2 regions of the Microcoleus sp. Pol12B4 genome follow, and region 2 is predicted to be linked to the other one. Evidence: riboswitches for the same ligand, from Rfam matches in the RefSeq annotation. Region 2 holds a riboswitch; the other holds the start of a gene.
The links. A riboswitch is a leader RNA that binds a small molecule or an ion and turns the genes downstream of it on or off. The one in region 2 is predicted to bind cobalamin.

Region 1 (11,295 bases), on a different contig from region 2:
TGATTTGTTCGAGAAATTGCTGTTGGGTCATAATTGTCGATCGCCTTTGAGGATAGTGCAGCCACTAAAATGGTATTGTAATCTAGCATTTTGTCAAGACCAAGTTTTCAATTTTTATCTTTTGGTCAAACTGGTGCGCCCCTTATGCCAACTTACCGCCCCCCGAACCCTTTGCCACGCATAGATTTATGACCAAACCAGCAATTCGCCTCCACAGCCGCCAGCGGCGAGAAACTGGCCTTCGGGATGCCATGCGAGACAGGAAAAACCGCCCTCTGCACCTTCTAGAATTTGCAGCAATTGTTCTGCTTCCTCCCACAAACAAACTTGACCGTCTGCGGCGGCGGAAGCTAATAAAAATGTGCTAGGTTGAAAGGCGATCGCATTTACAACTTTTTCATGCACTTCTAGCCCCCAAGAATTCCAACCGACACTTTCATCAGCCTGTTTTTCCCACACTGAAATGCCTTCCGAACTCGTAGCAGCTAACAAAGGCGCCCCCAAAGCATTATTTTTATCCGACCAAGCTAACTCCCGAACTTTTCCCGGAAAACCCTGCATTACCCACGGTTCAAAATTGCCCCATTCATTAACAATGAGACTATTGTCCATATTGCCACAAGCTAAATATTCCCCATGTGGCGACCAAGCAATTGCACCGGTTGCAGAGGGTACTGATAAAATTTCCGGGTCTTCGTCCCAGTCTTCGCCATGCCAAACTTTGACACCTTGATAGCCGCTAACTGCCAGATATTGAACCATCGGATGCCATGCTAAATCGAGGATAGATGATGACTCGAAATTCAGCGTTACTTCAACAACATTATCCTCAACATTCCAGACTTGAACGTAGCGGCCCATACTGAAAGCTAACTGGTTGCAGTTGGGACTCCAAGCTAACTTATCAACCCAGACGCGGTGGTTATCCAAATCAGCAATTAATTCCCCAGAATTAACCCGCCAAATTCGCATTTTTCCGTCTTGTCCGCCAGCAGCTAGGAATTGACTGTCGCGGGAAAAAGACAAACAATCGGCTGACTTACCCGTGGCACTTTGTAGTGTTTGCAAGGACAATTCATTAACTTCCCCTACTGCCGCCAGCATCACTTCCCCCGCAGCAGAACAGACTGCTAAACTTGTACCATCCGGCGACCAAGTAACAGCAGTTACGTAGTCAGACAGCATTGCTTCGGCGTGAAATTCCAGGGTTTGTTCGCTACTTTTTAAACTAGACACCGACGGAAATCCTCTCGCAATTGATTTTCGTTTAAGTGGCGGCCGATGAATACGAGTTCATTTTTCGGAGTTTCGGTGGCTTTCCAAGGTCTATCCGGGTGGCCATCGAACACCATGTGTACTCCTTGAAAAACAAATCGCTTATTGTCTCCGGCTACATTCAAAATGCCTTTTGTCCGAAAGATATTCGGGCCTTGAGTTCGCAACAATTCCTCCATCCAATCGCTAAATTTGTTGCGGTCAAGGGCGCCGGATTCTACTATGGCTACGGAGGTAACTGTTTCATCGTGTTCGTGAGTATGTTCGCCCAAAAAGTCAGGTTCGATTTCTAATGCGCGGTTCAAATCAAATGCTTTAACGCCCAACAAAGCCTCCATTGCTAATTCAGCGTTGCGGGTACGGTAAATTTTGGTCATTGCATTCATGGCGCGAATTCGCTTTTCTAATTCTGCCAATTCTTCGTCAGTCACTAAATCAGTTTTGTTGAGCAAAACTACATCAGCGAAGGCAATTTGTTCTTGAGCTTCGTCGGCGTCCCAGTGCTGCCAGATGTGCTTGGCATCGACGACGGTGACAACTGCGTCTAGCAGCAATTGATTCCGCATATCTTCGTCTACAAAAAAGGTTTGAATTACTGGTGCGGGGTCGGCTAAACCTGTGGTTTCGATGACTATGTGATCGAATTTGTCTCGCCGCTTCATCAAGTTGCCGATAATCCTAATTAAATCGCCTCTGACTGTACAGCAAATGCAGCCGTTGTTCATCTCAAAAATTTCTTCATCGGCATCAATTATCAGTTGGTTGTCGATGCCTACTTCGCCGAATTCGTTGACGATGACTGCAACTTTTTTGCCGTGTTCCTGTGTTAAAATTCGGTTGAGCAGCGTGGTTTTGCCTGCACCTAAATAGCCTGTGAGAACGGTAACAGGAACTGATTCGATCGCCCTAGCAGTCACCATACTTGACCTCGATTATTGTACAATGATAACCATTATCGCTATTGTACACCAGACCTGCTGGTAGCGCCCACAATATCAAATAATATTAATAAATGGTTGGTGAGAGCTTGTCGGGGCGAGTTTTACCAATAATATTTGCTGCAATTCAAAATATCGATAAACCCGCCCCTCTCAGAGGACAATTAGTTGTTAATCATAGCTGCAATTCGATCGCGCTCTAACTCTCGACCGATCAGCACTAATTTGGTTTGGCGGAGTTCGGAAGGTTGCCAAGGGCGATCGTAAAAATATTCTATCCGCGAACCCACACCTTGCAACACCATCCTCATCGGTTTCTTGGGAACCGCCACAAATCCTTTAATCCGATAGATTTCCTCCTGCTGCATCAAGGATTGCAGTTTTTTCACCAATGCTTCAGGTTCAAATTCGCGATCGGCAATAAAGTAAGTCGAGTTAATATCATCATCATGTTCGTGTTCCTCCTCAGTGTCGTGGTGACTCGGACGAGACTCCAAATCATCCTCAACCGCCGCATTAAATCCCATTAGCACATCGGGGTTAATTTCGCCACCTTTGCAAGGCACAATTTTCACACTCGGACGTAACTCTTGCTGCAACCAGCTTTGGACTTTCTGGTGAGTTTCCGCATCTACGCGATCGACCTTCGTTAAAAGTACCATATCGGCACAGGCTAACTGGTCTTCAAACAATTCCTCGATCGGAGTTTCGTGATCTAAACTAGAATCAGCCTGTCGCTGTGCCATCAAAGCATCGATATCACCGACAAAAGTACCGCTAGCAATAGCTTCGCAATCGACAACAGCAACCACACCGTCTACAGTAGCACCCGTACGAATTTCCGGCCAGCGAAAAGCTTGAATTAAAGGTTTAGGAAGTGCGAGGCCCGAAGTCTCAATTAAGATACAATCAATTTGTTCTCGGCGCTTCAACAATTCCTGCATAGTCGGCAAGAATTCCTCTTGAACAGTGCAGCAAAGACAACCATTTGTTAGTTCAACAATATTGCTGCTAACATTTTCTTCTTCGTCGCAAACTTGGCAATCGCGCAGCAATTCTCCGTCAATACCGATTTCGCCAAATTCGTTCACCAGAACAGCAATGCGGCGACCTTGATTATTTTGCAATAAGTGGCGAATTAAAGTAGTTTTGCCGCTACCAAGAAAACCAGTGATGACAGTAACAGGAATTTTGTGCATTGATAATTTTGTGCTTATTTGATGGTGGGATATCTCGTTCCCAGGCAGAGCCTGGGAATGCTGATCTAGAGGCTCTGCCTCGCTGGAATAAAGGAGCGCTTTTAATACGAAGCAGATCCTCTGAGTATGCCTTACCAGGCCGAGATCGTAGGTAACAACTTAAGACTGAAACCTACAATAAAAGTCGCTTTTAGGCAAAGTCTAGATCCCCCTAAATCCCCCTTAAGAAGGGGGACTTTGAGAATATTTCTTGTCCCCCCTTATTAAGGGGTTAGGGGGGATCTAGATTTCGATAAAAACAAGAGAGACGATGGTTTGACGTTAAGTTGTCAGCAATGGGCAGAGCATGGTAACGAGAAAGGCTCTAATTTGCCAGCGGTGGAATTTTTGCTAAAACACCTTTTTTCAGAGCTTGAGGACGCTCAGACCAAGGCAACAAACCGTCCGGTTTAGCATAGTATTGACCCGCGCACTCGAGTACCGCCTCGACGCTTTCCGACTCATTTGCTGGTAAATCACCAAACAGATAAGTGTACTTTCCAACAGCAGCAAAAGACACCGCACAAGAGTGACTGCAAGCACTCATGCACTCAACCTCTTGAATTTCAAACTTATCAGAAAACTCCCAATCTTTAGCGAGTTGCGACAAATTTTCCATGAATTGTTGACCGCCGCTTTTACCTTCGCGCTTGCCGTTTTTCCAAACACTAGCGCAAGCAGTGCAAACAAATAGACTGTGCTTTGTGCGTACAGCCGTGTTAATTCCATCCATCATCCGTACCTCGCAGATGCGTTCAAAAGTGAGTTAGATATCGGCGGGCATTCTGACTTGAGAAACCACAAGGGTTTCATTACAGTTGCGGGACAGCGCCGGACTTGCACCGAACTTTCCCCGTTTCCTCTAACGGCTGCTCTCCGCTAGAACCGATCGCAAAATCACATCATACCGCACTTGCCGCATTTTTGGAAAAAAGTTATGTTGGTAATGTCGATCCATGCAAAAAAAATAACTCTTTGTGGAACAGACATCTTGCCTGTTGCTGACAGGATAAAAGCCCATCAAAAAAAAATCGCTGTTTGTTGTGGAACAGGCATCTTACCTGTTAATGACGGACTAGAAGCCCCTCCCACAAGAACATTACTACAAACTATATGAACGCCTTCCCCGATTTTTACCCTCACGGCTATCAGATTGAAAAAGAACTCGGACACAACAGTCTCGGCGGCAGAGTTACATACTTAGCAAAAAATACGAATACTCAAAAATTAGTTGTAATTAAGCAATTTCAATTTGCCCAATTAGGCGCTAGCTGGGCAGAATACGAAGCTTACGAACAAGAAGTTAAAGTTTTGCAAAAACTGGATTTTCCGGGCATTCCCCGCTATCTGGATTCTTTTCAAACTGACAGCGGTTTCTGCATGATGCAGGAATACAAAAATGCCGAATCTGCTGTCGCGCAGACTTTTTCCCTGCCGGATATCAAAGAAATCGCGATCGCAGCCTTAGACATTTTAGTTGACCTGCAATCTCAGAAACCGCCGATAATTCACCGCGACATTAAGCCAGAAAACTTGTTGATAGATGACGAACTTAATGTTTATTTAGTTGACTTTGGTTTTGCTAGGCTAGGAGGTGGAAATATCGGGGCTAGCAGCGTCGTCAAAGGCACGATGGGATTCATGCCACCGGAACAAATGTTCAACCGAAAATTAACCAAAGCATCCGACCTTTACGGCTTGGGAGCGACGCTAATTTGCTTATTAAGTGGTACACAATCGGGGGAAATAGGCAACTTGATTGATGATAATTATAGCATTCATTTCCGGCATTTAGTCCCGCCGTTACAGCGTGGTTGGATGAACTGGCTGGAAACAATGGTAGCGCCGAGATTGCAAGACAGATATCCATCGGCTGCGGATGCTTTAACTGCGCTAGAATCTTTGGATGTCAGCAGCTTGCCGAAAGTTAGAATTGAGCGCGATCGCATTCAATTCACCGCCGCAGAATATGGAGACAAAGTAACACAACTCGTTACCGTTAGCAACCCTATTCCCGATACAATTTTAGCAGGTCGATGGGAAGTAGCACCGCATCCGAACGATCCGCCACATACTCCTTACGACCACCCTTGCATCTCCTTTGAACCGCCAAAATTTGAGGGCAATGAGGTCAGGTGCAAAATAACGGTAGATACGAGCAAATTGCTAGCAAGTAAAATTTATCATCGCCAGATGATACTCCACGTTAATTCCGATCCAGATACCCATAAAATTGAGATTCAAGTTAAAACAGCTCCTCTTCTAGAACCCAAGCAAATGCCATATTTGTTTAAAGATAGAGGGAGTTTTATGTTGGTGTTTGTCTGCGTAGGTTGGCTGCTAAGCAACCCGATGGATCGAGGGATGTTTTTTACATTAATAGCTGTGCTACTTCCGGGTTTTGCGGCAGCAGAAAAGACGCTCTACACAGAAAAAGAAAAGACTCTATATACAAAAGTAAATAAAACTGTAAATTGGTTTCAATCTATCTTAGGAGCCACTTTAGGAATTACAGTAATATTTCTTGCAACGACTACTTTTTCCTCACTTGTTGGTAGTGTTTTTGGTAATAGTACGGGTAAAGAAATCGCTTTAATTTTTTGTTTGGTGATTTCAGCTATAGTTGGTGCTTCAGGTGGTTTTGAGAAGAGTAGGAGTTTGACAATCCTGGCTTTTGTAGCTTGTGGACTTTGGATTGTCTTTAATTTACCGTCGAGCATAGCAGTGATATTTGTCCTTTTAGTTACTAATTTGGGTTGTTTTAAGGTAGTTTATACCTTAGCTAAAGCCAGGAGTGACGAACAGATTAAAAGAGGTTTTTTCAAGAAAGATGCTGTAGCAATCGCATTTCTCACCGCTGGATTTTACATCACTTTAGGAGCCGTATTTCAACGGTACTTAAGGTTGGCAAATGAAATGGGATCGATCGAACCCTTAAAAGTTTTAGTTTTAGCAGCAAGTGCGACTGCTCCTCTCCTCGTCACCGCTATTCCATTACTTTACTTAATTGTTATTAAAAGAAACAGAATGATTGCTGCCTACCGCCAATCCAAGCCATTTTTGATTAAACCATAATCAACCGTTCCTACGAATAACTTTAGTTCAGATTATTCAAGAATTTTAAAGACTGAAGTCATTACTACAGACATTACAAATTTATGGACGCTTTTCCTGACTTTTCTAACTACGGCTATCAAGTAACTTGCGAACTCGGACACAATCGCGCCGGCGGGAGAGTTACCTATCTCGCTACCGAAATTAATACCCAACGTTCCGTCGCTGTCAAACAATTTCAATTTGCCCAAACAGGCGCTAATTGGGCTCAATATCAAGCGTGCGAACAAGAAATTAAGATTTTGCGAGAACTGGATCATCCCAACATTCCGCGCTATTTAGATTCCTTCCAAACTGCCTCGGGTTTCTGCATGGTTCAGGAATACAAAAATGCCAACTCTCTCGCTATTTTGCGTCAGCTAACACCGCAGCGAACCAAGCAAATTGCTATCTCTGTTTTAGAAATTCTCAAATACTTGCAAAACCGCGTTCCTCCAGTGATTCACAGAGATTTAAAACCGGAAAATATCTTGGTGGACGATCGCCTGAATGTCAGCCTTGTCGATTTCGGATTTGCTAGAATCGGCGGGGGAGAAGTGGCCGCCAGCAGCGTTGTTAAAGGCACTTTGGGCTTTATGCCACCAGAACAAATTTTCAATCGGCAGCTAACTGTTGCATCTGATTTATACAGTCTCGGCGCGACGCTAATTTGCTTGCTAATCGGCATCAATTCTACTGAAATTGGCAGTTTGATGGACGATACCGGGCGGATTAATTTTAAACATCACTTGCCGCAGCTAACTCCAGAATTCCTTGACTGGCTGCAAAAAATGGTGGAACCTAATTTCAAACACCGCTATCCTTCCGCAGATGCCGCCTTAAATGCTTTGATTCCCCTCGAAGTAGTTCAGCAGCGTAACAACTTAAAACTGGTATTCATATCAGTCGGAGTATTAACAGCAATTTCTGCTATTTTTATTCTGCTTTTTTGGAAATCTCCCGCACCTCAAACAGCAGTAGATATCAAGCGAGTAATCAACTCAGAAAATTTTAACCCTAAGACTCAAGTAATGTTAACTGACGAATTAGAATCAACGAAACTTAGGGATGTTTGGTCTTTGAAGCAAAACAAAAAAGTCTATTTTACTGTAAGCGCTGCTAACTTGCCAGAAGGAGAATATAGAAGTTATTGTAAGGTTGTCAACCCTCAAAAACTATCCGCAGCCCAAAGTGAATCTTATTTAAAAACGACGGGCGATCGATTAAATACTTGGTGTTGGTACAATTTTCAAAAGGATGACAAGCCGGGAAATTGGAAGTTTGAATTTTTTTTAGAGGGTGAAAGAGTGGCGCAAAATAGTTTCAAGGTCTTACCTTAAGATAGTTGTTCCGGGCTGGCAGTGAATTTCTTTGCCGTCAAAAGTTGGCGGATTCCAAGTTTCTGCATAACTTGCATTAATTCGATCGCTCTCGCAAATTGCAGCAATAGTTGTTATAATATTGCTGCCCTTTTCTTTAAAAGCAAACACTGCGCCAGTGTAAGATTTCTCGATACTCATATCATTAGGTTGGGCAATCGCGATCGCGCTTTCAAATTGTGCTGGTCTGCTGTGATTGTGCCTAGTTTGAACCGGGCCCATTGATGAGACGAGCGTGTAATAATAGTTATTGGTCTCTTCTTTAATTCCAATACCCAATTTTGCAATGGAATCGCTAAATTGACCGTATTCTGCATAGTAAGCTTGCTGCGCTATATTGATGCTTGAAATATATTGTATGGCTTCAAAAAAATTCTTACCCCTTGAGGGGGACGGGGGCGGGACGATCGTATTGAATTGAAAATCGTAAAATGACGCCATGACGCCAGCCACAACCGCGGTGTAAATTGCAATCCTCGGCAGCAAACTGGATACTGACAAGCTCGATTTTTGACTGGCTTTAGCTACATTGACTGACATTTTTTTAACTGTCATAAACTAAAATTTGCCAAGCTTGTAGGGTGCGCCACAAGCACCCTATAAACTATAAATTATGCAGTTTCGTGCTGTTTGTGCCATGCGGGATGCCACAGCAATTCAGCAGTCGATCGCTTCTCGACCATTTCAGGAGTAATCATACAGTTAGCCACATCCTTGCGAGAAGGCAACTCGTACATCACATCCAGCATTAACTCTTCTAAAATGCTGCGGAGAGCTCTCGCGCCAGTTTTGCGACGATAGGCCTCCTGGGCGATCGCCCGTAGCGCTTCCGGCTGGAATTCCAATTCCACGCTGTCCATCTTCAACAGCTTTTGATACTGCTTCACCAGCGCATTCCGGGGCTCAGTCAATATCTGCATCAAAGCTGCCTCATCCAGCGGCGAAATCACCGTTACCACCGGTATCCGCCCCACAAACTCAGGAATCAAACCAAACTTGACTAAATCGTCCGGCTGTACCTGCTGCAAAATATCAGCCGCCCGCTTGTCTTTCGCCGGCAAAGTCGAGTTGCTGTCGCTTTCCGTTGGCTGAATAAAGCCCAAAGATTTTTTGCCCAAACGCTGTTCAACTATTTTTTCCAAACCGACAAAAGCACCGCCACAAATAAATAGAATTTTGCTAGTGTCAACTTGAATAAAATCTTGATAAGGATGTTTGCGGCCGCCTTGCGGGGGAACATTAACCACTGTTCCTTCCAACATTTTTAGCAGTGCTTGCTGCACACCTTCTCCCGATACATCCCTGGTGATCGAAGTGTTTTCGCTTTTGCGAGCAATCTTGTCAATTTCATCAATATAAATAATGCCCCGCTGCGCCGATTCGACATCAAAATCGGACATTTGCAACAGCCGCAGCAAGATATTTTCTACATCGTCGCCGACATATCCAGCTTCTGTCAGTGTCGTCGCATCCGCTACCGCAAAGGGCACTTCCAGCATTTGCGCCAAACTTTGCGCTAACAAAGTTTTGCCACAACCTGTGGGCCCGACTAGCAGGATGTTGGATTTTTGCAGTTCTACATCGCTGTCAGGGGAAGACTTCTCGCTATCTTTAGCTTGGTCAACGCTCAAGCGCTTGTAGTGGTTATAAACTGCTACAGAAAGGACTTTTTTTGCTGAATGCTGGCCGATGACGTGGTTGTCTAAATGCTGCTTAATCTCTGTTGGTTTCGGAATTTGAGCTAAAACGATTTTCGATTTGTTGGATCGACCCGGGCGCCGCGTTCCTTGTCCCTGAGACTCTCGCACCTCTGATTGGGGAATCTGTTGACCAATTGTTTTACTGGAGTCAAAGAACTCCTCCTCTAAAATTTCATTGCACAGTTCCACGCATTCATCGCAAATGTAGACGCCGGGCCCAGCTATTAACTTGCGGACGTACTCTTGCGACTTGCCGCAAAAGGAGCATCTGAGATGGGAGTCATATTTTGACATATTTGCCTCTTAATTTACGGTTGCGGTTGCTTGTTTCGACTGGGGAAGTTGCCGCGGGAGCGACCTTAGCTTTGCCCTAGAAGGGTTTCCCGATCGGACACCCAAGCCAGTCCAGCTTCGCGATCTCTATTTCTAAGTTAACACTTTTGAGGCTTTAGTCATTAGTGATGAGTGATTCGATCCAAGTTAAATTTTTAATTTTCACTGGGAAGTAAAGTGGCACGGGCTTACCATTTTTTATATTCCAAAAATTTTCCCGACATAATTATTTTCACTCGATCGCCTTTTGGGTCTGCTTCTTTCTCGATATCCAAAGTAAAGTCGATCGCGCTCATAATCCCGTCACCAAATTTTTCCTGAATTACTGCTTTGAGGGGCATCCCATAAACCTGGATAATTTCATAGAAGCGATAAATCAGAGGGTCTACTGGAACTCCGGCATCCAAAGAACCTTTTAACGGAGGTTCACAGAGAACCGCAGCCGTCTCGCTATCTAGTCCTAAAACCGAGACAATTTTCTCGGCTTCATCTTGTGATGCGGTAGCTTGACGGTAAATAAGCGCGGCAATCCAAACTTCGTCGCGCCCTAAAACTTTTTCCAAATCTGCAAAACTAATTCCCTTAGCTTTTTTAGCCGCCAAAAGCTTTTCTGTAATTCCTGAAATTGCCATTAAATATTCTCCCCTTCACTTCTGTGTTAGATGTGAAATATCTCTCACATTTTGGTAGTTTTGTCAATAGTTAAGTTGAGAAAAAAATCGAATTGATAGCTCGGAACAGCAGAAAAAGTTGGTCTCGTTAGCCCCCACAACTCATACAATTTGAGATTTGAGATTTGAAATGTTAGATTGGCAATGACTGATGACTACCAGGGTTGAGAGCTAGTCAACAGTTGCATTCTTTATTCCAACTGGTATCACAACCGATAAATCCTAAAATAACTCATAACTGTCCTACGACAATGGTACAGTTGGCAGTATATGTAATAAAAGTTACACCCGCAAAGGCCTTCGGCATTCGGCAAACGGCTGAATTTTGATCCTGCTAGCCTGAAGCTCAATCCTCGCTCACGCAGCCAAAGCCCCTTTACCACTCAAAACCGGCAACTCACAAAAGTATGGAGATTCAGACCAAAGATTACACGATCCAGTACGATCGCGCTACGCAAACAGTCACCTGTAGCGGCTCGTTCCGACTCAGCCAGGTGGAAGAATACGCACCGATCGTCGATCTGCTCAACGAAGTGGCTGACTCCTGCCCAAACACCGTTACTCTAGACTTGCGAAAGCTAGAATTTTTAAATAGCTCTGGAATTAATATTGTCTCAAAATTTGTGATCAAAGTGCGCCAGCAAAAAAATATTCAAATCGCCATCAAA
Region 2 (11,295 bases):
CAGCTAATCAGAAACTTTCGAGTCTCACGCAACTCACCCTCGACAACAAGAAAATCAGCAATATCACACCGCTAAAATCCTTGACTAACCTGACTATGCTTGGTCTCAATAATAATCAAATCAGCGATATCAAACCCTTGCAATCCTTGAGTAACTTGATTGCGCTCAGTCTCGGAAAGAATAAAATCAGTGACATTAAACCCTTGGGCTCCTTGACTAAGCTGATTTCGCTTGCTCTGACCAATAATAAAATCAGCGACATCACACCGCTAAAATCCTTTACAAACCTGAATCAGCTCTTCCTCAATGGTAATCAAATCAGCAACATTACACCCTTGCAATCCTTGACTAAACTGAGTGTACTCTACATCAGTAGCAATAAAATCAGTAACACAAAACCCTTGCAGTCTTTGACTAAACTGACGAATATCTTTCTGGGCGACAATCCGATCGCTCCGCAAACTTGCCCTGTCAAGCCAGAGTCTATCTGTAATTGGCAAGAAGTATTGGTGTTCTAAACTTTTACATTTCCGAAAATGATGAGTACAAAATTATGACGTTTATAGTTGTAGACAAACACATGAATTTACCAAAGTCGATCGCAATTACTTGTAGTCCGCTCATCGCCCTAGCATTATGTGGAAATGGACTGTGTGCGATCGCACTAGAAACCCAACCGGGAAACAGTGGACAAAAATTCGGTGATTTTGTCGCGAACAAACTGATTGCAACAATTCGTAAAAATATGATTTTTATGAACTCTAATAATATGACTTTTATGAGATCTATTAATGAATTATATGAATTGACTTTCAGTGCTGGTTTGATTATGTTAACAGTATTATCTTTCTATTTTCTGACTCTGCGCCCTCTGCAGTTGCATCATTCATTTATTCAAAAACAACCGTCAACGATATTACTCATCCAGGAGAATACAAAATGACTCAACAAAAACCCAACCAAAATAATCCCAACCCAACGGCTTTTATTTTCTTAGGGATAGTAGCACTGGCCGCCCTCAAATTAATTCATGGACTTTTCGGCAATCGCAACAGTTACAAACTTAAAGCAGTGTGGAGTTGGCTGTGGGGATTGCCCATTGAAGCTGACAACAAAATTGCAGTGCAAGTTGCCCAAGAATCGCTGCAATCCATGCAAAAGTCCGTGCTTAAGTTAACTGAATCTGTTGCCCAAATTTCTGCAAGTTATCAACAAACTAAACAGAAATATGATAGCAAAAAACAAGAATTTATCCAACTAGAACAGCAGGCAAATCTAGCTAACTATCACGGCAATGAAGCAGCCGCACGTTTAGCGATGGCAAAAGCGATCTCGATTGAAAAATGGCTGCCAACATTAGCAGGGCAAGTTGCTCAATCAGAACAAATTTTGACTGCCAATAAGGATAAATTGAATCGCGAACGCCAGCGCTTAGAAACCTACAAAATGGAACTGCAAAACCTCAAAGATTTGTCAGAAGTAAATGAGGCATTAGCGGAGATCGCTAAAGTGAACGGCAGCATCAGTACAGATTCAGCGCAATCGCAATTTGAAGAGGCACAGTCATCTATCCACAAGCGCTACTTGCAAACCAATGCCTTAGTCGAATTATCGGAAAATCCGGCTGAAAAACTGACGGCAGACCTGGACCAAATGATGCTGGACGATGAGATTTCTCGCCGACTGCTAGAACTGAATTTGTACAATCAATCGCAGGTTTTACCCATTGACGAGAAGAGGCACTGACCCAATAATTATAGATGTTTTTTATCGTCCCAGGCTCTCCCTGGGAATACCCTGACCCTCTGCCTCTCAAGAGTAAAAAATATCGCAATAAGGAGAACAAATTATGTATCAAGATACTAACAAAATAAAAAGTCCGCCGCCCATTGTTTTTATTATTTTCTTCGGCTTAATTGCGTTTGGCGGATACAAGTTTATTCCAGGTTTATTCAAGGACAAAATTTCAGATAGATCGGGGGCGATCGCAACTCGAATGAGTTTAGGAAATCAGATATTGCTGACATCGCAAACAACAGCCGAAAAGCAAGCAGGCGTTACAGCTTTTGCCAAAGGAGATTACAAAGAAGCTGTTCAAAAATTTCAGGCTTCGCTGCAACAAAATCGCAACGATCCGGAAACGGTAATCTATTTGAATAACGCGAGAGTAAGCGATCGCACTTCTCTTAAAATTGCCGTCAGCGTGCCGAGCGGCAGCAACCCCAACATCGCCCAAGAAATCCTCCGAGGTGTCGCCCAAGCTCAAGATGAAATCAACACTAGGGGAGGAATTAACGGTGTCGGTTTGCAAGTTGAAATTGTCAATGACAATAACCGCCCAGAAGTTGCAAAAGAAGTGGCAGCACTATTAGCAAATGACCCCAAAATTCTAGCGGTAATCGGACATAATGACAGCAATGCCTCTTTAGCAGCCGCTCCAATTTATCAGGAAAAGAAACTGGTGATGATCACACCTACCAGCAGTACGAATAATTTGTCAGGTTTTGGCAGCTATATTTTTCGGACAGTCCCCAATAGTCGATCGATGACTGCTCCTTTAGCAGAGTATATCGTCAAACAAATCGGCAAAAGCAATATTGCCTTCTGCTACGACTCTCAAGCTGCTGGCAAAGCTTCGTTTAAGGATGAATTTATTGCTTCTCTTTCAGCATCAGGTGGGAGATTAGTTCCTATTGTCTGCGACTTGTCAGCGCCGACATTTAATCCTAACACTGCGATCGCGGATGCTGTTAGCCAAGGTGCACAAGGATTGATGGTAGCATCCCACGTAGATCGCATCGATCGCGCGATCGATCTAGCCCGTGCAAATCAAGGCAAATTGGCGCTTTACAGCAGTTCAACTCTTTACACCTTTCAAACGCTAAAAGACGGGCAAAAGGACGTTGACGGGCTTGTTTTGCCCGTTCCCTGGCATCCTGAAACTAATCCCAACAATCCATTTCCTAAAAATGCCAGTCAGCGCTGGGGAGGAGTAGTAAATTGGCGAACCGCAACGAGTTTTGACGCGACTCAAGCTGTCATCGCTGGCTTGGGGCAAAGCAATACGCGGGAAGGGTTGCAACAAGCACTCAGAAATCCGAATTTCTCGGCAGCAGGATCGAGCGAGGATGTGAAGTTTTTGCCCACGGGCGATCGGGCTGGTAAGCCGATTTTAGTGCAAGTTAAACAAGGAGGAAGCACTGGCTATAACTTTGTCCCGCTGCGGTAGCTTTGTTAAGTGCGATCGCCCTCACATCTTGCACATTCTCAATCAGCCTTTCAGGGGCGGGCCGGATGCCCATCCCACAATAAAATTCCCTCTTTGTGGAACAGGCATTTTGCCTGTTTCTTAGCATGATTAAAATCGAATTTTATGTTTAATTAACATGATTATTAATAGACAAGTAAATTGGGTAATTAAAGGACAGCGTTGTATATAATCGCGGCAGTTGAAACCAAAAGCTACACGGCTGAAGAAGATCTAGAAGCTGAAGTCAATTCTCAGGATCGGCATGAATTTATAAATGGGAAGATGGTTCTGATGGCTGGCGACACACCGAATCACAACATAGAATTGAAAAGAAAGTCTTGGGTCGGCAGGATGCCTAACTCCTACTCCCCACAAGAATTGTTGCAGATGTCCGATCGCTTTTTTGTCAAATCTTCCAAATAGTGGTAATATTCCCGTATATCGATCGGCTCTGATGAAAAACACACATCAGACGTAAGGGGGAAAGTTCGGTGCGAATCCGGCGCTGTCCCGCAACTGTAATGAGATCATTGCATCTCTGAGTCAGGATGCCCGCCGATTTGTTTACCTGTTGTTTTTCATCTGCGAGGTATGGATGATGGTGAGTTTATTATTTTTTAAATTATTGGATTGGGTTTTTTTAACCGCAGACATCAGCAGATAAACACAGATGAACGCTGCTGTAATTCGCTCTTTGTTCTGAAGCGTATCTTATTTTAATGGAAAAAAATGCGAATCGAAGATAGTGTTTGGCAGGGTAGTTTTGGCTACTGGCAAAACTTGTTTATTCACCAGAATATTTTGCCGATCGGACATACTGCTTGGAATGGCTTTTTGCATCGAGGACGGGGGTTGGTTGCTTGCAAAATCAATACTCCCATTAACGGCTATGTGAATTGGAGCGTAGATACTATAAAGTACGATCTGCAATTTATTTCTGACTTGGACGCAACCGTTTATTTGCAACAACTAGAAATAGAGGAAAACACTGTTTCAAATTTGCTCCAAATCATTGCTGGCTACGAACCCAAGGAAGCAATTATATTTTTGTCGATCGCCAACGGTCAGATTGATATCAATTTATTGCAAAACTTGGCAATTTCTCCTGTTGAGTGCTATGAACAAGTATGCAAGCGCTGGGAAGAATTTCAACTCTGCCCGAAATCCTAAAACTTACTAAATTTTCCGAATGTCGCAGCCAAAATCCATCAAAATTTCCAAAGTAACTCGCTACCAAAATGCAGCGCTTAATTACTATTTGGGCCTTACAGATTCGCCCTACCTTCACTATGGCTATTGGGAAACCCTACCTGTTCCCGCTGACGAACTAACGATCGCACGATTGCGCCTGGCTCAGCAAGCTTATACTGTAAAACTGTTGGATGCGATTCCCAAAGGCACTCATACGATACTCGATGTGGGCTGCGGGATTGGCGGAAATGCGGCTTATTTGCTCGATCGAGGTTTTGCAGTCGAAGGGCTCGCACCCGATCCGTTTCAACAGCAGCGCTTTGTTAAGTGTACTGGCGATCGGGCAATCTTCCACCTCACGAGGTTTGAAGACTTCAAAGCAACTCATTTCTACGATCTTATTCTCTTTAGCGAAAGTAGCCAGTATATGTCGGCTGTTGATATTGCTAACGGTGCCGCCAAAATCCTCAATCAGGGTGGTTACGTGCTGCTGGCCGATATGCTGCGATCTGATGCTAATTATACAGAGGGAATGTTCTCTAATTGTCATGTTGTTGCGGAACTTCATGCAGCATTAAAGCAGGCTGGATTCACTTTAGTAAAAAGTGAGGATATTTCCGCTCATATTTTGCCTACTATCGATTTGTATGTCGATACTTTCCGCAGGTATGGACTGAATACGATGATCTATGTTGCAGATTTAATTGCGATAACAGTTCCGCCCGTCCACAAATTCCTGCGCTGGATATTTCGCCGCTGGTTCAAGAAGTTGGTGGTTGAAGGATTGGAAGCGGGCCAACTTTTTGAGCAACATCTCTGTTATGAAATGCAACTTTGGCAGTTGTCAAAATCAGATCGAGGCTGACACAAATATAGCAATCCTAAGTCCTTTTTGAATTTCTTACTCCCTCCCCTCGGGTTCGGGGAGGGTTGGGGTGGGGTAAAAAGTTTACGAATGCTGCAAGGATTGCTATACAATGAAAATCGGTAATCGGTAATTGGAGGCATCGCCTCCGGGTATTTATTCCCAGGCAGAGCCTGGAAACAAGGCTATAAAAAATAAAAAATAACGAATATGTCTGAATGGATTCTCGAATTCGCTGGCACTTCCTACTCCTATCCCTGCGGTTCGCGAGTGGCAATTCAGGGTTTAAATCTAAAAGTCCCCGCTGGGAAACGGTGCGGGCTGATCGGTCAAAACGGCTGCGGCAAAACTACCTTTTTCCTGTTAGCAAATGGCTTGTATCAACCGCAACAGGGAATTATTAGCTGGCAAGGTGAACCCTTTCGCTACGATCGCAAATCTTTGATGCAACTGCGCCAACAAATCGGACTCGTCTTTCAAAATCCCGAACATCAATTAGTAGCTTCGACGGTAGAAGAAGATATTTCCTATGGATTGTACAATTTAGGCTTAAGAGAATCCGAAATTGCTCAACAGGTGCAGCAGGCGATCGAGCAATTCGATCTAAGCGAACTCGCCCGCGAACCAATTCACAATCTCAGTTTGGGCCAGAAAAAGCGGGTTTCCATCGCCGATATCATGGTTCTGGAGCCCAAACTGCTGCTGCTAGATGAACCTACCGCTTATCTCGATCCGCGTCACACCCGACAACTGATCGGTTTACTCCAACAAATTCACAGCGCCGGAACCACTATCCTTTTAGCAAGTCACGACCTCGATTTCATCTACCGCTGGGCTGATTGGGTGTTTGTAATGGATCGGGGAAAACTAATTTTAGAAGGAACACCGGAAACCGTTTTTGCTCAGCGGGATGTGTTGGAACAATTGCAGCTTGGCGTACCGCTGGCGATCGAGCTTATGGAGCAAATAAGGGCGATGTTTCCAACAGACGATCGCTCAAAAATCCCCGCTTTCGAGCAATGGCAACAACAAATTTTACAAGCACGTCGGCTGCTTTAACGAGATTTAGACAATTGATAATTGGCGTTACTGATTCACGGTATGAATCACCTTTTCGCTTGAAGTTACAAAACTCACCCTCAAGCGGGCTTATAGCAATTGCGAAATCTTGAATTCATACCTGTATCCAGCAACGCCCCCCGTGGGGGAAAGTTCAGATTACACATTACCAATTATCAAAAATTGATTTAGGAAAAAGGCGATCGCCCCACTGCCGATCGGCACAGTCAGATTGTCAATTCCCAGCTTGGAAACCGACTCCAAAGTAGCAGCAGCCAAAGCTACAACAGCAGACACAGCCCAAGTTTGCCAAACTGCGCCTTGAACCGCCAGCAAAATCAAACTGCTAACAGCAAAACTCACCAAATACATAGTTGCAGAACCTTCCCAACTCTTCTGGATTCCCCAAACTCGATAAATATGTTTGCCGTATTTCTGGCCGATGACAGCAGCCAATCCGTCGCCCCAAGCCATGACTAAAATGCCTAAAGCAGCGTACTCCTGATGCTGTAGCGGCCAAAACCAAGCTACGAGAACGCTGATACTAACAGCATAGAAAAAAGTCCCCAAACTCTTCCGGTTGATACTGTTAAGACTGGGCAAAATCGGAACTTGGTAAGAAATTAGGGCGATCGCACCTGCTAAAACCCCCGCCGAAATCCCCACCCAATCGGGTATTTCCAGCCACCAAGCCAGCAAAATCACGTTCCCAGTACCGATGTGAACCACCTTCCGCGATACCTCAGCATCCACAGAAGTAAAGCGATTTAAGCCCTCAGCTACCAGTAAAATCAAACCCAACCAGACTCCCACGAGGGAAATTTGCAACCACACAGTCGGAATTTCAGAAAATATAGACACGATATTTAGGAAAAACTTATTTACATCAGGCACTCTTTACTACTTTAAACGTAAAGCGCGATCGCTCTGTTCGGTGTTGGGAGGATTTTCAACCGTCGCTACGGTATAATTTACTCGCTCTCCTGTGGTCGGTTTTGGAAACAAGGTGAGTTAGTCTAATAAAATTAGTCGTTTGAAGTTTTGAGAGGCTCAGAGAATCTGATTACTATGCAGTATGTCTTAATTATTCATGAAGTAGAAAATTATGAAGCTTGGAAACAGGTATTCGATCGTGCTGAAAGCATCCGAAAAGAAGCTGGCGAGCGCTCCTATCAGGTCTTGAAGTATGACAACGATCCGAACAAAATTGTTCATTTCTCCGCGTGGACATCAATCGCAGATGCTAGGGCGTTTTTTGAGTCGCCTAGATTGGTTAAAATTAGAGAAGAAGCCGGAGTTAAAGCTCCTGAGTTTATTTATCTAGACCAATTAGAGTCAGGAGTATTGTGAAAGACCTATTTGTATAATGTAAGTTGTTCAAACTATGTGATTGTGTTTTGAGTATGTACGACGGTAGCTACTACCAGCTAATGGCTGAGTACAATTGCTGGATGAATCAAAATCTATATTCGGTCTGCTCGGCAATTCCTGATGAACAGCGCAAACAGGATATGGGTGCCTTTTTTAAGTCGATTCATGGTACTTTGAATCACTTACTGTATGGGGACAAAGCATGGATGAGTCGTTTCACTCTTCACCCATTTTCTGGTACCATTATCGGTCAAGAACTTTATGCTGACTTTGAGGTTTTGAGATCAGAACGGGAGACAACGGATCGGCAAATTATAGAATGGTCTAGACACCTTAATTCTGACTGGTTGAGTCAACCGTTTGAGTACACCAGCAATGTAGATGGTAAATGCCGCGTGCTACCGACTTGGGTTCTGGTGACACATATGTTCAATCATCAAACTCACCATAGAGGGCAAATTACCACACTACTCAAACAACTTGGCTACGACCCAGGCGTTACAGATATTCCGTGGCTACCCGCTATATCAATCGGATAATTTCTGGTTGTAAACCGACACGCCAGAAAACTCGGCGGTTAAAACCTCGTCTACACTTGCCCCTCGTCCCAGCATAGGGGGACTCAAGAAAATCAAGAATTTAAACTTGTTTCGGTGGGTTTTGTCTGTATAAACGTGATTTTAACCCCCGACTTTTTAACCCTTGCCTTGTGAGTTTTGTGTGTATAGACGCGGTTTCAACCGCCGCGTATTCTGTAGAAATCCTACGCCTTCACAACTCCCCTTTTACCAACTCCCGCACCGCAGCAAAAGCCCTCCTCCGCCACTCGACGGGCAGCAGCGACAATCCCAAACCAGCCCACATTTTCGCCTCAGAAACAGACTTTCCAGCCCGCACCATCAGGCGCCCTTTTTCAGTTTCGCCCACCTCAATCAGTCGCAAACCTAGCGCTAATTGAGTTTCGGCAATCCTTTTGAGCCTGACTGTTTCCAACCTCTCCGACTCAAACTCGTAGCCGACCAAATAGCGCAATTTATCGCTTAAATACGGAATTGCCCGATCGACTCCTTGCTGTCCTGCATGAACTCGATACTCCATCAACAGCTCAGGCAAATAATAGCACTTTTTGCCAGCAATCGCAAGTCTCACAAACAAATCGTTATCTTCGCAATTTTGCAAATTCGGCCGCAGAAATCCTACTTCTTCCAGGGCGCGGCGGCGAAACAAAGTTGCCCCTATTTGCAAACTTTGTTTCAGAAAAACTGTGGAAAGCAAATCTTCAATAATTCCAGCCGACAATTCGGTGCGGCCCCACCGCTGCGAATTGAGTTTCGTCTGGTTTTCGTCAATATAATTGTTAATGTCGATCACCCAGTGATCGGTACTGACAAAATCGATGCTGGGGTCTTTATCTAAAATAGCAGATGTGCGCTCTAGAAATTGCGCGCTCAGGCGATCGTCATCGTCAAACTTGATAAAATACTCACCCCTTGCTGCGGCAAAGCCCGATCGCATATTATTACTCTTGCCGATATTCTGCGGGTGGCGAATGTAGCGAATCCCGCGATCGACAAATTCCGACATCAACAGTGGAGTGCTGTCAGTGGAACCGTCGTCACAGATAATTAATTCAAAATCTGTATAAGTTTGATCTAGCACGCTGGCGATCGCACAAGCCAGTAGATGCACTCGATTGCAAGTAGGAATGCAAACACTAATTTTCGGCACTAACTTAGACAATTTTAGATTTGAGATTTAAGATTGCAAAAAAATTCTGAAACCATTGATTTTCTTCCTTCTTCCGTGATTTTCTTCCTTGTTCCTGACATCCGTTATATCCGTTACATCCGTCGAGCGAATCCGTTGCCGAACTTCCTTCTTCCTTCACTCCACAGTTGATTTTAACTCAAACGAGCCGTACATTCGAGAATTAACTTTTGATTCACCAAAGCAAAAGGCTGAATTTCCAAAGCGCGACGAAAAGCTTGAATAGCATTTATGTATTCTCCCAAGGCAGCGTAGCACAAACCTAGACCGTGCAACGCCCCAAAATGCACCGGGTTCAGTTTGAGGACGATTTGGCAGTCGTCGATCGACTTTTTATAATTTCCTTGGGTATAGTGAAGTACGGCGCGCCGGTTCCAAGCTTCAGCAAAATCCGGCGCTTCCGCAATCAGTTTCGTCAGCAACTCCAAAGCGTGGTGAACATCGCCTGCATCCAGCGAAACTTGCGATCGCCTGAGAATTTGCATCCCATAGTCACCCTTCTGGTTAAACCAAGTGCGCCAGAGTTCTGTAGTTGCCCGATCGCGCACGCTTTCGTCAGACTTTTTCAAGTCTTCGAGCAGCGCCTTAACAGATAATTCGTCCATAGGTGCGAAGATTGTTAAAAAGATTTTATCAATCAATTTTATCGCGCAAACGGCAACTTTAATTTATTCCACATCCCATGAAGATTTTGATGCTTTCCTCGACTTTTCCCTATCCGCCAAGCCGCGGAGGAACTCAGGTGAGGACGTTTAATTTATTACAATACTTGAGCCAGCGGCATGAGGTAATTCTCGGCACTGTACGATCGCCCGATGTTACCGATGCACAAATCGACACATTGCGGCAGCAAGTTACAGAATTAGCAGTTTTTCCCAACCCGCGATTACCCCCCCAACCTCCCGTTGTCAAGGGGGGGCTAAAACTCGATCCAGAAGCCGAGGGGGATTTTTTGGCGGAGCCCCTTAACCAGGGGGGGTTCTCTGAAATAATAGGAAAATTCCACAGATTCGGTCGATTTTTGTTGTCCGGGACGCCTCCGAACGTACTCTCAAGCTACTCCCAAGCAATGCAGAATTGGGCAGACGAATTGGTAACAGCAGGCCAATGCGATGCTGTCACCTGCGAGCACAGCGTTAACGAGATTTACGTGCGTCCAGAATGGCGGCAAAAACTGCTGACAGTGGCAAACATTCACAGTTCTGTTTGGGGAACTTGCAGGGAAATGTTAGCAACCGGCACCTCGGAAAAACCCCTGCGCGATCGACTAAATTTACCGCTACTTGCCCGCTACGAAAAACGCTACTGTTCCAAATTCTCCCGCATTGTTGCGACCACATCCACAGACAGAGAGCAACTCCTAGAATTACTGTTGTCTCCGGTTCAGGTGCGAGGAAAACAAGATTTTTTTGTACCTTCCGTAGATGTAATTCCTAACGGCGTAGATTTAACTCAATTTCCGTACCGGTCGATCGATCCGGGAGGACACACCTTAATTTTTGCAGGCGCAATGAACAATTTGCCCAATATTGACGCGGCGCGGTTTCTCAGTTTGCAAATACTGCCGCCTTTGCAGCAGCGGTATCCTGATGTCACCCTCACCCTAGTCGGGGCTTCGCCAGTCCCGGAAGTGCTCGCCTTGGGGAAACTCCCCGGAATTCAAGTAGTAGGTCGGGTGCAAAGGGTGGCAGAATATTTGCATCAAGCTGCTGTTTGTGTGGTGCCGATGCGGATAGGTTTTGGGATTAAAAATAAAACTTTGGAGGCGATGGCTGCGGGAACCCCCGTCGTT

Region 1: it holds a riboswitch for cobalamin, as region 2 does, so the genes downstream of both, QUA38_RS07240 (DUF1636 domain-containing protein) here and QUA38_RS16665 (hypothetical protein) in region 2, are expected to answer to the same signal.

What each region holds. Positions count from the first base shown of each region.
Region 1 is NZ_JAUBQR010000034.1:2,098-13,392, forward strand. It holds gene QUA38_RS07220 (CADD family putative folate metabolism protein) at 1-31, opposite strand, end outside; gene QUA38_RS07225 (WD40 repeat domain-containing protein) at 187-1,236, opposite strand; gene QUA38_RS07230 (GTP-binding protein) at 1,224-2,195, opposite strand; gene cobW (cobalamin biosynthesis protein CobW) at 2,378-3,412, opposite strand; gene QUA38_RS07240 (DUF1636 domain-containing protein) at 3,777-4,187, opposite strand; cobalamin riboswitch at 4,210-4,356, opposite strand; gene QUA38_RS07245 (serine/threonine-protein kinase) at 4,565-6,526, shown strand; gene QUA38_RS07250 (serine/threonine-protein kinase) at 6,610-7,884, shown strand; gene QUA38_RS07255 (type IV pilin-like G/H family protein) at 7,876-8,478, opposite strand; gene clpX (ATP-dependent protease ATP-binding subunit ClpX) at 8,535-9,917, opposite strand; gene cynS (cyanase) at 10,145-10,588, opposite strand; gene QUA38_RS07270 (slr1659 superfamily regulator) at 11,035-11,295, shown strand, end outside.
Region 2 is NZ_JAUBQR010000116.1:3,369-14,663, reverse strand. It holds gene QUA38_RS16685 (leucine-rich repeat domain-containing protein) at 1-518, shown strand, start outside; gene QUA38_RS16680 (hypothetical protein) at 554-943, shown strand; gene QUA38_RS16675 (PspA/IM30 family protein) at 940-1,746, shown strand; gene QUA38_RS16670 (ABC transporter substrate-binding protein) at 1,850-3,229, shown strand; cobalamin riboswitch at 3,680-3,824, shown strand; gene QUA38_RS16665 (hypothetical protein) at 3,980-4,420, shown strand; gene QUA38_RS16660 (methyltransferase domain-containing protein) at 4,440-5,306, shown strand; gene QUA38_RS16655 (ABC transporter ATP-binding protein) at 5,517-6,365, shown strand; gene QUA38_RS16650 (diacylglycerol/polyprenol kinase family protein) at 6,525-7,226, opposite strand; gene QUA38_RS16645 (antibiotic biosynthesis monooxygenase) at 7,434-7,715, shown strand; gene QUA38_RS16640 (DinB family protein) at 7,769-8,275, shown strand; gene QUA38_RS16635 (glycosyltransferase) at 8,508-9,464, opposite strand; gene QUA38_RS16630 (tetratricopeptide repeat protein) at 9,638-10,108, opposite strand; gene QUA38_RS16625 (glycosyltransferase family 4 protein) at 10,186-11,295, shown strand, end outside.